3 regions of the Exiguobacterium sp. RIT452 genome follow, and region 2 is predicted to be linked to each of the others. Evidence: riboswitches for the same ligand, from Rfam matches in the RefSeq annotation. Region 2 holds a riboswitch; each other region holds the start of a gene.

Region 1 (3,866 bases), on a different contig from region 2:
TCCCCTTCTGACCGGGCACCGTCCAAAAATTGTTTCGTATGATCGTCGGATGCGAGATTGCGGATGACGGCAATCTTGACGTCTCCTTGGACACTTTCCGGGACACCGCTGATTTTTTTCGTCGGTGTCGCTTCACTATTGGCGCAAGCAGCCAGCAAGACCGCCGGTGCAAGTACAGCAAATGCTAATTTTTTCATCTGGATCTCCCCTGTCTGTTTAAATGGTCTGTTGTCCTACCGTCTGTTCGATCGTTTCCACACTCGGTCGTTCGATGACGCCCAGTTCCGTGATGATGGCAGTGATGAGTTCGTGCGGTGTCACGTCAAACGCCGGATTAAAGACCGGTACACCCGCAGGCGCCGTCACCTGTCCGGCAAACTGCGTCACTTCCGTCGCTGCCCGTTCTTCGATCTCAATCTCGTCGCCTGATAAACTCGTTAAGTCAAACGTCGACAGCGGTGCGGCGACGTAAAATGGAATTCCGAAGGCACGTGCGAGTAACGCCAGCTGGAACGTCCCGATTTTATTGGCCGTATCGCCGTTTCGGGTAATCCGGTCCGCTCCAACGATGATGGCGGTGATCTGTTTTTCCTTGATCGTATGCGCGACCATATTGTCCGTGATCAAGGTGACGTCAATCCCTGCCCGTTGCAACTCCCATGTCGTCAAACGCGCACCCTGCAACAAAGGCCGTGTTTCCGACGCATAGACGGATAACGGGATGCCTTGCTCCTTGGCGAGATAAAACGGGGCCAGTGCCGTCCCGTAAGCCGCTGTCGCAATCGATCCGGCATTACAAATCGTCAACACCCGGTCATTGGCCTGAAACAACTCCAAGGCATGCACGCCGATTTGCCGTGACGTCTTGGCATCCGCTTCATAAAGCGCCACCGCTTTTTGTTCCAGACGTTTCGGCAGTTCTGCAAGCGTCGTGGCCGAAACGATGAGCTGATTCAGTTCGTCGAGCACGTTCCGCAAATTGACGGCGGTCGGCCGGGTGGCCAGTAATTGGGCCGACACCGTCAGCAGTTCCTGTTTCACTTCGTCAAGCGATCCTGTTGTCCGAAACGCTTCCTGCACGAGGACGAAACCGCCGAATAAACTGATTGCCGGCGCCCCCCGGACACGCAGTTGTTTAATCGCTTCAATCGCCTGCGCCAAATCGTGAATGACTTCATACCGTTCTTCTTCCGGGAGACGGGTTTGGTCCAAGATCGTCACTGTTCCGTTTTCATAGATGATGCTCTGAACGAATTGACTCATCGGCTGAGTTCCTCCGTTACATCAAAGTTCCGCAGATCCGTAAACGTCTTGCATTCCGTCCGGCGTTTGATCAACGCAGTACCGAGGCGTAACGCATGACGTTTTCGTTCGAGACGAACGGTCGGATCGGTAATCTGTTCCAAGTCCGCGACCGGTGCCAGTCCGATCGTCCGGCGAATCAACTCGCATCCGGCAAACCCAAGCGCATCTTGTAAAATCGTACTGAGGACATCCTCAACGAGACCGTCCGCTGAACGGAACGGCTCCACCGCTTCCCGCTCCCACAACGCCTTGAACGTCGACGCAAACGTCAGCCAAAACGTATCGATGTCCTTGATCCGTTCCTCGCGCAACCGGTCATAGTCCGGATAAGCGGCAAAAAACAGATGGGCGATGAACTGACCGACATCAAACCCAAACGGACCGTAAAACGCGAACTCCGGATCGATGACCTTGGTTTCTTCCGCCGAGGCGAAGATGCTGCCTGTATGTAAGTCGCCGTGCAGCAAGGCATCACCTTTCGTGATGAACAGGGCTTCGAGCTTTGCGACTTCCCGTTTCAGCTCCGCGTCGTTCCAGATCCGGTCGACTTCCGCTTCCAGTCCTGCTTCAATCGTATTCGTTTCCGCATCATAAAACGGGTCCGTGAAAATCAGTTTCTCCGTGATGTCGCACAGATCCGGATTGTAGTACTGACGGGCGATCTGTTTTTTCGCGACCGGTCCGAGGGCAAAATCCGACGTATAAAACAGCGTCCGGGCCAAATACGAACCGATGTGTTCCGCGAGCAACGGATACTTTTCTCCCGCAAGCAATCCAGCCCGGACGATTGTCAGATGAGACAAGTCTTCCATCACCGTGAAGGCTTCTTCTTTGCTGGCATGATACACACGCGGGACAAACGGAATCGCGACTTTCGCGAATTCTTTTAACGCGGACTGTTCGATCCATGCCCGTTCGAGCGACAGCGGCCAGCTTTCACCGACGACCTTCGCATACGGTAACGCTTGTTTTAAAATCAGGTGCTGGTCCCCCGCATGAATCCGAAAGACCAGGTTTAAATTGCCGTCACCGATTTCTTCTGCCGTCACCGGTTCGTTGCCGATCAGACCGAGTGTCCGGACCCGTTCGATGGCGTCCTGTACTGTAAATGCTTGATATCCCATTCTGATTTCCCCCTTGATGATCACACGAAAAAACGCCCCTTTTCGTCAAAGAAAAGAGGCGCAGTAGAATACTCCGTCCTCTTATCTCTCAGACGAATGTCTGTTGGATGTAGCACCGTGCCGGATGGTCGGTTGCTGCGGCGTCTTCGGGCCAATTCCCTCTGCCAACTCACGATAAGAGTCATATGTAGTTGTCGTGTGGTTTGATGTTGATTTGAATACTACGTGCGCCGACCACCCTCTGTCAATTCCAAATTTTAGTGCAATCCGCTCAAAACGGAGACATCTATAGAAGGAGTATTTTCAAAAAAATAAATTTTCAAAATATAGTTTGACAAGTCCGGCATCTCATGTAAAAATTGCAATTAGATTTCACAATTTCATCCAATTCTTATCAAGAGCAGACGGAGGGACGAGCCCTACGATGTCGCAGCAACCGACCACTTGGCACGGTGCTAATTCTTGCAGCTAACACGCTGACAGATAAGAGTCCACGCGCAATTTTTCATGGTCTCTTGTCATTGACGAGGGACCATTTTTGTATTTTTTAACAAGGGAGAGACGACGATCATGGCGTACATTACCGCAACTTACCAACTCGGCGTGACCGATCAGTTACCAAAACGGGCAGAGCAAATCGCCCTCGGTCTGACGGTCGGCTCATGGACCGATTTGAATCATTTGGAACAACAACAGCTTGAATCCTTCAAAGGACAAGTCGTCCATACGGAAGAACACGACGGAAAAGGGTATGTCACGATCCGTTATCCGGAACACAACGTCTCACGGGACTTTTCGGCGATTTTGACGACCGTCTTCGGCAAGCTGTCGCTCGACGGTCAAATCAAACTGACGGATCTCCAGCTTCCCGCTTCGTTCACACCGGATTTTCCCGGTGCTAAATTCGGCATCGAGGGCGTCCGCCAATTGATCCAAGTCCATGACCGCCCCCTGTTGATGAGCATCTTCAAAGGCGTCATCGGACGGGACCTCGTTTTTTTACGGGAACAACTCGAAGCCCAGCTTGCCGGCGGGATTGATCTCGTCAAGGATGACGAGATCTTATACGACAATCCGCTGACACCCGCACTCGACCGGGCGCGGATCGGACGGGAAGTCCTCGATGTGCACTATGAACGGACCGGTAAACGGGCCCTCTATGCGATTACGTTGAGTGGTCCGGTCTTCCGCTTGAAAGAACAGGCGAAACGACTGGTTGAATCCGGAGCGACGGCACTCCTGCTCAACACGTTTACATACGGGCTCGATGTCTTGCGGGAACTGGCAGCCGATCCGGAAATCCCGGTCCCGATCTTTAATCATCCGGCGTTGAGCGGTGCCTTGATCGCCAGTCCCGAGTACGGGATTGCCGCCCCGGTCCTGCTCGGAACGTTGCCGCGGATTGCCGGTGCCGACTTGACACTGTTCCCGTCGCCG
Region 2 (3,866 bases):
TAAAAGACGTCTTAGCAGCAGAAGAAATTCCAGCGCAAAACGAAGTCCAATGTGGATTTGCGAGCGCACACGACCTTAAAGGAGCGAAGCACTATGCCGAGAAAATGCTTGCCGGTCGTGATGAATGGGACATCGTCTTCGGATGATCGCGAAGTCAGTCCGGGACCTCGTCGGAAATACGCCGCTTTACGAGATTACTTCATTCGATTTGCCTGCTGGTACGCGGATTTTGGCGAAGCTCGAATGGATGAACCCTGGGGGCAGCGTCAAAGACCGCCTGGGCATTCAACTCGTTGATGCAGCTATCGAACAAGGATATGTGACACGAGGCGGAACGATCATCGAACCGACTGCCGGCAACACCGGCATCGGTTTGGCGCTCGCCGCTAAAAAATATGACTTACAAGTCATCTGTGTCGTTCCTGAAAAATTCAGTCAGGAGAAACAGACGTTGATGCGGGCACTCGGCGCGACTGTCGTCAACACACCGACTGAACTCGATATGCAAGGCGCGATTGATAAAGCAAAAGAACTGGGACAAACGATTCCGAACAGCTATGTCCCGCTTCAATTCGAAAACGAAGAAAATCCGGTCACGTATCAGCGGACACTTGGTCCTGAGCTGATGGCGGAACTCGATCACATCGATTGGTTCGTCGCCGGATGCGGGTCAGGCGGAACGTTTGCAGGAACCGCTGCTTACTTGAAAGAGCGGCTTGGAACAAAAGGCGCGATCGTCGAACCGGAAGGATCCGTCCTCAACGGGGGACCAGCCGGACCGCATAAGACGGAAGGCATCGGTACGGCTAAATGGCCGAGCCTTGTTTCCCGCGATCTGGTCGATGAGATTCATACGATTTCGGACCACGACGCGTTTACGAAAGTTCATGAATTAGCGGCACGTGAAGGTCTGCTCGTCGGCAGTTCAGCCGGCGCGGCACTCGCGGCAGCACTTGATATTGCAGAACGTTTTCCCGGCAGTACCATCGTCACCGTCTTCGCCGACAGTGCCGAACGGTATTTGAGCCAACAAATCTTTGAAAAGGTGGACGAGACACATGCGTAAAAAGACAGCATTGATTCATGGAGGAACAGGCGTCGATCGAGCAACTGGTGCCGTTACACTTCCGATTTATCAAACGAGTACGTACAAACAAGAGAAAATCGGTCAATTAAAAGAAGGCTACGAATACTCGCGGACAGCCAATCCGACACGGACAAGCATCGAACGATTGATCGCGGACCTCGAAGGCGGCGCACGCGGTTTTGCCTTCGGATCAGGAATGGCTGCGATTCATGCTGTCTTTAACCTGCTTGAGTCAGGTGATCATATCGTCATGACCGATGATGTCTACGGCGGAACGTTCCGTTTGATGCAACGTGTCTTGCCGAAGTTCAACATCCAAGTGACGTTCGTCGATACGACGGATCTTGCCGCGACGGAAGCTGCGGTTCAAGACAATACGAAGATGCTGTACGTCGAAACACCGACAAACCCATTATTGAAAGTCACGGATATCGCGGCTGTCGCTGACATCGCGAAACGTAATAACTTAAAACTCGTCGTCGACAACACGTTTGCGACACCATACTTGCAACAACCACTTGCACTCGGCGCAGACATCGTCTTGCACAGTGCCACAAAATACATCGGCGGACATTCAGACGTCGTTGCCGGACTCGTCGTCGTCAACAGCGATGCACTTGGTGAAGACCTTCACTTCATTCAAAACTCGACAGGCGGTATTCTTGGACCGCAGGACAGCTTCCTGCTCGTCCGTGGTTTACGGACACTTGGTATCCGGATGGATGCAATCGAAGAAACGTCACACGATCTCGTTCAGTTCTTACAGGAACAAGATGTCGTCTCGAACATCTTCTATCCGGGACTTCCAACACATCCGGGTCATGCGACACAACAAAAACAGGCGACTGGTTTTGGCGGCATGATCAGCTTTGATGTCGGATCAGCGGAAAACGCGGAGAAACTCGTCGAAGCGACACACTTCTTCACGCTGGCTGAGAGTCTTGGAGCTGTTGAAAGCTTGATTTCTGTTCCGGCACGCATGACACATGCCTCGATTCCGGCAGAACGTCGCGCTGAGCTCGGCATCACGGATGGTCTTGTCCGGATTTCGGTTGGACTTGAGGACGCAGAAGACTTGAAAGAAGATTTAGCACGTGCTTTCAGCCTGCTTCAACCGGTTTCAGAAAAAACTGTTTGACAAGCAAAATAACCCCTGCTAATATTCAGATTATATTAAAAATAACTAAATACCGAATACTCTTATCGAGAGTGGTGGAGGGACTGGCCCGATGAAACCCGGCAACCGCGGAATTTATTCCGAAGTGGTGCTAATTCCAGCAGACGAATGTCTGCAAGATGAGAGCAAATGGTTTTGTGTACTGAAAAAGTGCGCGCGTTTGCTCTAAAACGTGCGCACTTTTTTTACGTTTAGGAGGGACAGTATTGATTCGCTTACAGGATGTAGGAAAGATTTATCGCTCGAAGCGCGGATCGGTTGAAGCCGTCGTCAATGTCGACTTAACAATCGAGCGCGGTGAAATTTTTGGAATAATCGGTTATTCGGGAGCAGGGAAGTCCACCTTGATCCGATTATTGAATATGTTAGAAGCTCCGACGAGTGGTTCGATTCAAATCGACGGAGTCGAAATGACGACGTTACGTCCAAAAGAATTACGCGGTGTTCGCAAAAACGTCTCGATGGTCTTCCAGCACTTTAACCTGCTGTGGTCACGGACGGTCGAAGAAAACATCATGTTCCCGCTCGAACTCGGTGGTTATCCGAAAGCACGCCGTAAAGAACGGGTCGCCGAGCTGATTCAACTCGTTGGACTCGACGGACGTGAAGGGGCTTACCCGTCCCAACTGTCGGGTGGGCAAAAACAACGGGTCGGGATTGCCCGGGCACTGGCGTCTAACCCGGACGTCTTATTATGTGACGAAGCGACAAGCGCGCTGGATCCGAAAACGACGGACTCGATTTTAGAGTTGCTCGTCGACATCAACAAAAAACTGAAACTGACCATCGTCTTGATCACACATGAGATGCACGTCATTCAAAAAATCTGTAACCGGGTCGCCGTCATGGAAGCCGGGAAAATCGTCGAACAAGGACCGGTCGCCGAAGTCTTCCGTCATCCGAAACAAGCGATGACAAAAGAGTTCGTGAAACAGTTAACGTCTTCATCAGAAAACGAATTGACGTTTGCGAAATTAAGGGAACGGTATCCGACCGGGAAAATCGTTCAGTTGACGTTTGTCGGTTCAACTGCCGAAAGCCCGATTCTTGCCGAAGTCATGAAAGATTCGACCTTATTATTTAATATCATTGGCGGGAACGTCGGACAGACGCAAGACGGTGCCCTTGGGACACTGTTCATTCAGTTGATCGGTGCCGAACATGAAACACAAGCGGTCATCGCCAAACTTCAAGCGAGTGACGTTGAAGTGGAGGTGGATCATCGATGAGTACATTTTTCAGTGAATTGGATTGGGAAATGGTCTGGGAAGCGACCGGCAGTACGGTTTATATGACGGCTGTTTCAGGGCTCGCGACGTTTATCCTCGGACTGGTCATCGGTCTCTTGTTATACGCGACAAACGAAGAACTGTTGTTTAAAAACCGAGCGCTGTATTCCGTACTCAGCTTTTTAGTCAATGTCTTCCGCTCGATTCCGTTCATTATCCTGTTGATTTTATTGATTCCAGTCACGTTAATCATCGTCGGATCATTTTTAGGACCGACCGCTGCGTTACCGGCGTTAATTCTGGGTGCGGCACCGTTTTACGGCCGGATGGTCGAACTCGCTCTTCGTGAAGTCGATAAAGGGGTCATTGAAGC
Region 3 (3,866 bases), on a different contig from region 2:
AGCCCATCGGTGCCGTTGGAACAGTGATCAGCCCTTTAAGATCGAGATTTTTTTCCTTCGCGAACGTCTTCAGATAGATCGAGTGTTGGAACAAGTTCGCGTCGATGTCGCCGCTGCCGAGCGCAATGTTCGGCTGGATGTAATCGCTGAATTCAACGATTTCGACTTTATAGCCTTTCTTTTCAAGACCAGGCTGAATCGCTTCTTTGACCATGTCACTGTAAGGACCGCTCGTCGCACCAATCTTAATCGACTTGGTTTCTTCTTTCGCACTGCTGTCGCCACAGCCGGCAAGAATCCCGGCTCCCAGTAATCCTGTTGCTAAAAAGGCGTATCGTTTTTTCATAGTCATTCTCTCCCTTAGTGGTCTCTATTTTGGATTTAACGTTTATCAGCACGACGGGCAAGTTGATTGCCGAGCCCTTGGATGCTTTGGACGATGACGACGAGTACGATGATCGTCACGATCATGACGACGTTATCGTACCGGTAATAACCGAAGCGGATGGCGAGGTCACCGACACCGCCGCCGCCGACGATGCCGGCCATGGCAGAAAAGCCGATCAGGCTGATCGTCGTCAACGTCACCGCTTGAATGATTCCGGGAAGGGCTTCCGGTAACAGGGCGCTGATGATGATGCGAAATGGTGTGGCGCCGCACGCCTCAGCAGCTTCGATCAAGCCCGGTGGAATCTCACGGAGTGAGGTCTCGACGAGTCGGGCAAGAAACGGAATAGCGGCAACACTTAAGCTGACAGAAGCAGCTGTCGGACCGATCGTATTGTCGAGCAACAATTGTGTCAGTGGAATCAATGCGACAAGCAAGATGATGAACGGTAACGAACGAACGATATTAACGAAAAAGTCCAAAATACTGCGAACGAAGACGTTTTGGAAAAACAATCCACGGTCGGTGATGAATAAAAGAATTCCCAGCGGAATCCCGACGACGAGGGCAAAACCAAGGGAAATCCCGACCATCAAGGCCGTTTCGCCTAAGGCTTTTGCCAACTCCGGTAACATCGTTTGAATCCGGTCAAGCCACATCCTGAATCACCTCAAGCGTATGGAGTTGCTCCTCAAGCCAAGTGAGGGCCCGGTTGACGTGAAGCGTTGGACCGGTCAGGCTGACGATCAACACCCCGAAGGCGACGTTTTGAATATAATCAACCTTTCCGTGCAGGATGCTGACCGAGATATCAAATTGTTTGATCGCTTCTGACAGCGTACTCTCACCGGTCTTTTCTCCCGTGAATTGGAGACGGATGATCTTCCCGGGTGTCGTCCGAAGTATCCGTTCCGGCAACTCGATTTGCAGTGCTGTATCGACGTAATGTTTTGTGACGTCATGGGTCGGTTGACTGAATATGTCGTAGGTGTTGGCGACTTCGACGACTTCACCGTGAGCCATGACGGCGACGCGGTGACAAATCTGTTTGACGACATCAATCTCGTGAGTGATCAGGATGATCGTCAGACCGAGCCGTTCATTCAAGTCCTTCAGCAATTCCAGAATTTGCAGGGTCGTGACCGGATCGAGAGCTGATGTTGCCTCGTCACATAACAGGACACTCGGATTATTCGCCAGGGCGCGGGCAATCCCGACCCGTTGTTTTTGTCCGCCGCTGAGTTGGCTCGGGAAATTCGTCTCAAATCCTTCAAGTCCGACCAGGGCAACGAGTTCTTTGATCCGGCTTGGGAAATCACTGCGTTTGACGCCGGCTGCCTTTAAGGCGAACGCGATGTTGTCGGAAACATTCCGCGATTGAATCAATTGGAAATGTTGAAAGATCATTCCGATCTTCAGGCGCAACTCTCTTAGGCTGCCTTTGGATAAATCGGACAGTTTGATACCGGATACTTTGACCGTTCCTTGGGTCGGTGTTTCGAGTCCGTTGATCAAACGCAACAAGGTACTTTTTCCGGCACCGGATTCACCGATGATGCCAAAAATTTCTCCTTGCTGAATCGTTAAGTTGACGTCACGCAGGGCGAAAATCGGTGTCCGGTCACGTACGAACCGTTTGGTGATGCCTTTGAATTCAATCATCTGTTGTTTCCTCCCTATACAAAAAAATCGCCTTTTTCCAGTTAAGAGCAACCAGAAAAAAGCGACGAAGTGTAAGATTTCGTAACTTATCTCTCAGAATGAAACATTCTGTAGGATGTGGCACCGTTCCTTAAAGGTGGTTGCCGGACGTCGTTGGGCCTATTCCCTCGGTCGCTCGCGATAAGTAGATATGCTGTTGGGATTTACTTTAACGGAAATCATTCCCATCTGTCAAACGTTTTTTCAGAATTATTCCGCAACGGCTTGCTGAAACAGATTGAGCTGACCAATCCGTTCGGCAGCTTCGACCAATCGTTCGGCGTCGGCAATCAAACTGATCCGGACGTAGCCTTCGCCATATTCACCGAAGAAATGTCCCGGTGTGACGGCGACATGCGCCTCGTCCAGCAAGTGGTCGGTAAAACTTTGTGACGTAAAGCCGGACGGGACCGGCAACCAGACGAAGAAGGAACCACCAGGGATCGGTCCATCCCATCCGATGTCTTGTAATTTGCCGAACAAGGCATCGCGACGGGCTTCATACAGCGCACTCAGCTCACGGACACACGTTTGGTCGCTTGACAGGGCGACGGTCGCTGCGTGCTGGATGGGTGTAAAGGCACTGACGTATAAGTGTTCCTGGTACGTTTCGATACTTGAGATGACGGATGGATTCCCGATTGCAAAGGCGATGCGGAAGCCGGACATGTTGAAGCGTTTGGATAATGAAAAGAGTTCGATTCCGACGTCTTTCGCTCCTTCGGTCTGGAGGAAACTTCGGGTCGGACCATCAAAACTGATACCGCCGTACGCCAAGTCATGGACGACACAAATGTCGTTCGCGTCAGCGAAAGCGACCGACTGTTCAAAGGCTTCCGCCGTCGCCGTCGCGCCGGTCGGATTGCTCGGATAGTTGAGGAACAACATCCGGGCCCGTTCGACATCCGTCGTATCGAGTAACGTGTAGTCAGGTAAAAAAGCATTTTCCGCAAGGAGCGGTAATGTGATCGGGTAAGCACCTGCCAATGCCGCGCCGGAAAGATAGTCGGGGTAACCGGGATCGGGAACAATGACACCTTCACCCGGATTGACGATTGTTTGCGGCAAGGCGACGATGCCGGCTTTACTGCCGAGCAAAATGGCGACCTCAGAAGCAGGATCAATCGTCACACCGAATTCGGACTGATAAAAATCGGCTACAGCCTGTTTGAGAAAATCATGTCCGCGAAACGGAGGATATTGGAGATTGGCGGCGTCATTGATGGCCTCTTTTAGGGCGTCCAAAATATGTACGGGCGTGGTTTGGTCCGGTGTTCCTTGACCAAGCGTGATGACATCGTGGCCGGCTGCTTTGACGGCACCAATCCGCTGAGCGAGTTCAGCAAAGACCGGAGCGGGCAGCCGATCAATCGCAATCGATGGGGCGAAATGTTTCATCTGTGTTCCTCCTTGTTAGGTATTGTCGTCAAGGATAGCGAATTTTCAGTCAAAAGAAAAGGGTTTTTTCATAATTGTTGATAATTGGGAAAAACGGCCGCTCTCTTTCATGTTTTTGATACACTGAACAAGAAGACGATTAGATAACTAAGGAGATGATCGGATGAATCGAACCTGGTGGAAAGAAGCCGTTGTCTATCAAGTGTATTGGCGCAGTTTTAAGGACTCGAACGGAGACGGGATGGGAGATTTACGGGGGGTGATCGAAAAGTTGGATTACATCGCGTCGCTTGGTGTGGATGTCATCTGGTTAAACCCCTGTTATACATCACCCGATGTCGATAACGGATATGATATTTCCGACTATTACACGATCATG

The links. A riboswitch is a leader RNA that binds a small molecule or an ion and turns the genes downstream of it on or off. The one in region 2 is predicted to bind S-adenosylmethionine.
Region 1: it holds a riboswitch for S-adenosylmethionine, as region 2 does, so the genes downstream of both, mtnK (S-methyl-5-thioribose kinase) here and D3D03_RS08805 (methionine ABC transporter ATP-binding protein) in region 2, are expected to answer to the same signal.
Region 3: it holds a riboswitch for S-adenosylmethionine, as region 2 does, so the genes downstream of both, D3D03_RS10790 (methionine ABC transporter ATP-binding protein) here and D3D03_RS08805 (methionine ABC transporter ATP-binding protein) in region 2, are expected to answer to the same signal.

The regions. Positions count from the first base shown of each region.
Region 1 covers NZ_QXJB01000007.1:14,705-18,570, forward strand. The annotation lists gene D3D03_RS13570 (sugar ABC transporter substrate-binding protein) at 1-197, opposite strand, end outside; gene mtnA (S-methyl-5-thioribose-1-phosphate isomerase) at 217-1,263, opposite strand; gene mtnK (S-methyl-5-thioribose kinase) at 1,260-2,429, opposite strand; SAM riboswitch class I at 2,508-2,610, opposite strand; SAM riboswitch class I at 2,818-2,919, shown strand; gene D3D03_RS13585 (2,3-diketo-5-methylthiopentyl-1-phosphate enolase) at 3,000-3,866, shown strand, end outside.
Region 2 covers NZ_QXJB01000002.1:661,901-665,766, reverse strand. The annotation lists gene D3D03_RS08820 (S-ribosylhomocysteine lyase) at 1-146, shown strand, start outside; gene D3D03_RS08815 (PLP-dependent cysteine synthase family protein) at 143-1,066, shown strand; gene D3D03_RS08810 (bifunctional cystathionine gamma-lyase/homocysteine desulfhydrase) at 1,059-2,225, shown strand; SAM riboswitch class I at 2,285-2,390, shown strand; gene D3D03_RS08805 (methionine ABC transporter ATP-binding protein) at 2,471-3,493, shown strand; gene D3D03_RS08800 (methionine ABC transporter permease) at 3,490-3,866, shown strand, end outside.
Region 3 covers NZ_QXJB01000004.1:85,952-89,817, forward strand. The annotation lists gene D3D03_RS10780 (MetQ/NlpA family ABC transporter substrate-binding protein) at 1-346, opposite strand, end outside; gene D3D03_RS10785 (methionine ABC transporter permease) at 382-1,047, opposite strand; gene D3D03_RS10790 (methionine ABC transporter ATP-binding protein) at 1,037-2,050, opposite strand; SAM riboswitch class I at 2,134-2,237, opposite strand; gene D3D03_RS10795 (aminotransferase class I/II-fold pyridoxal phosphate-dependent enzyme) at 2,300-3,487, opposite strand; gene D3D03_RS10800 (alpha-glucosidase) at 3,651-3,866, shown strand, end outside.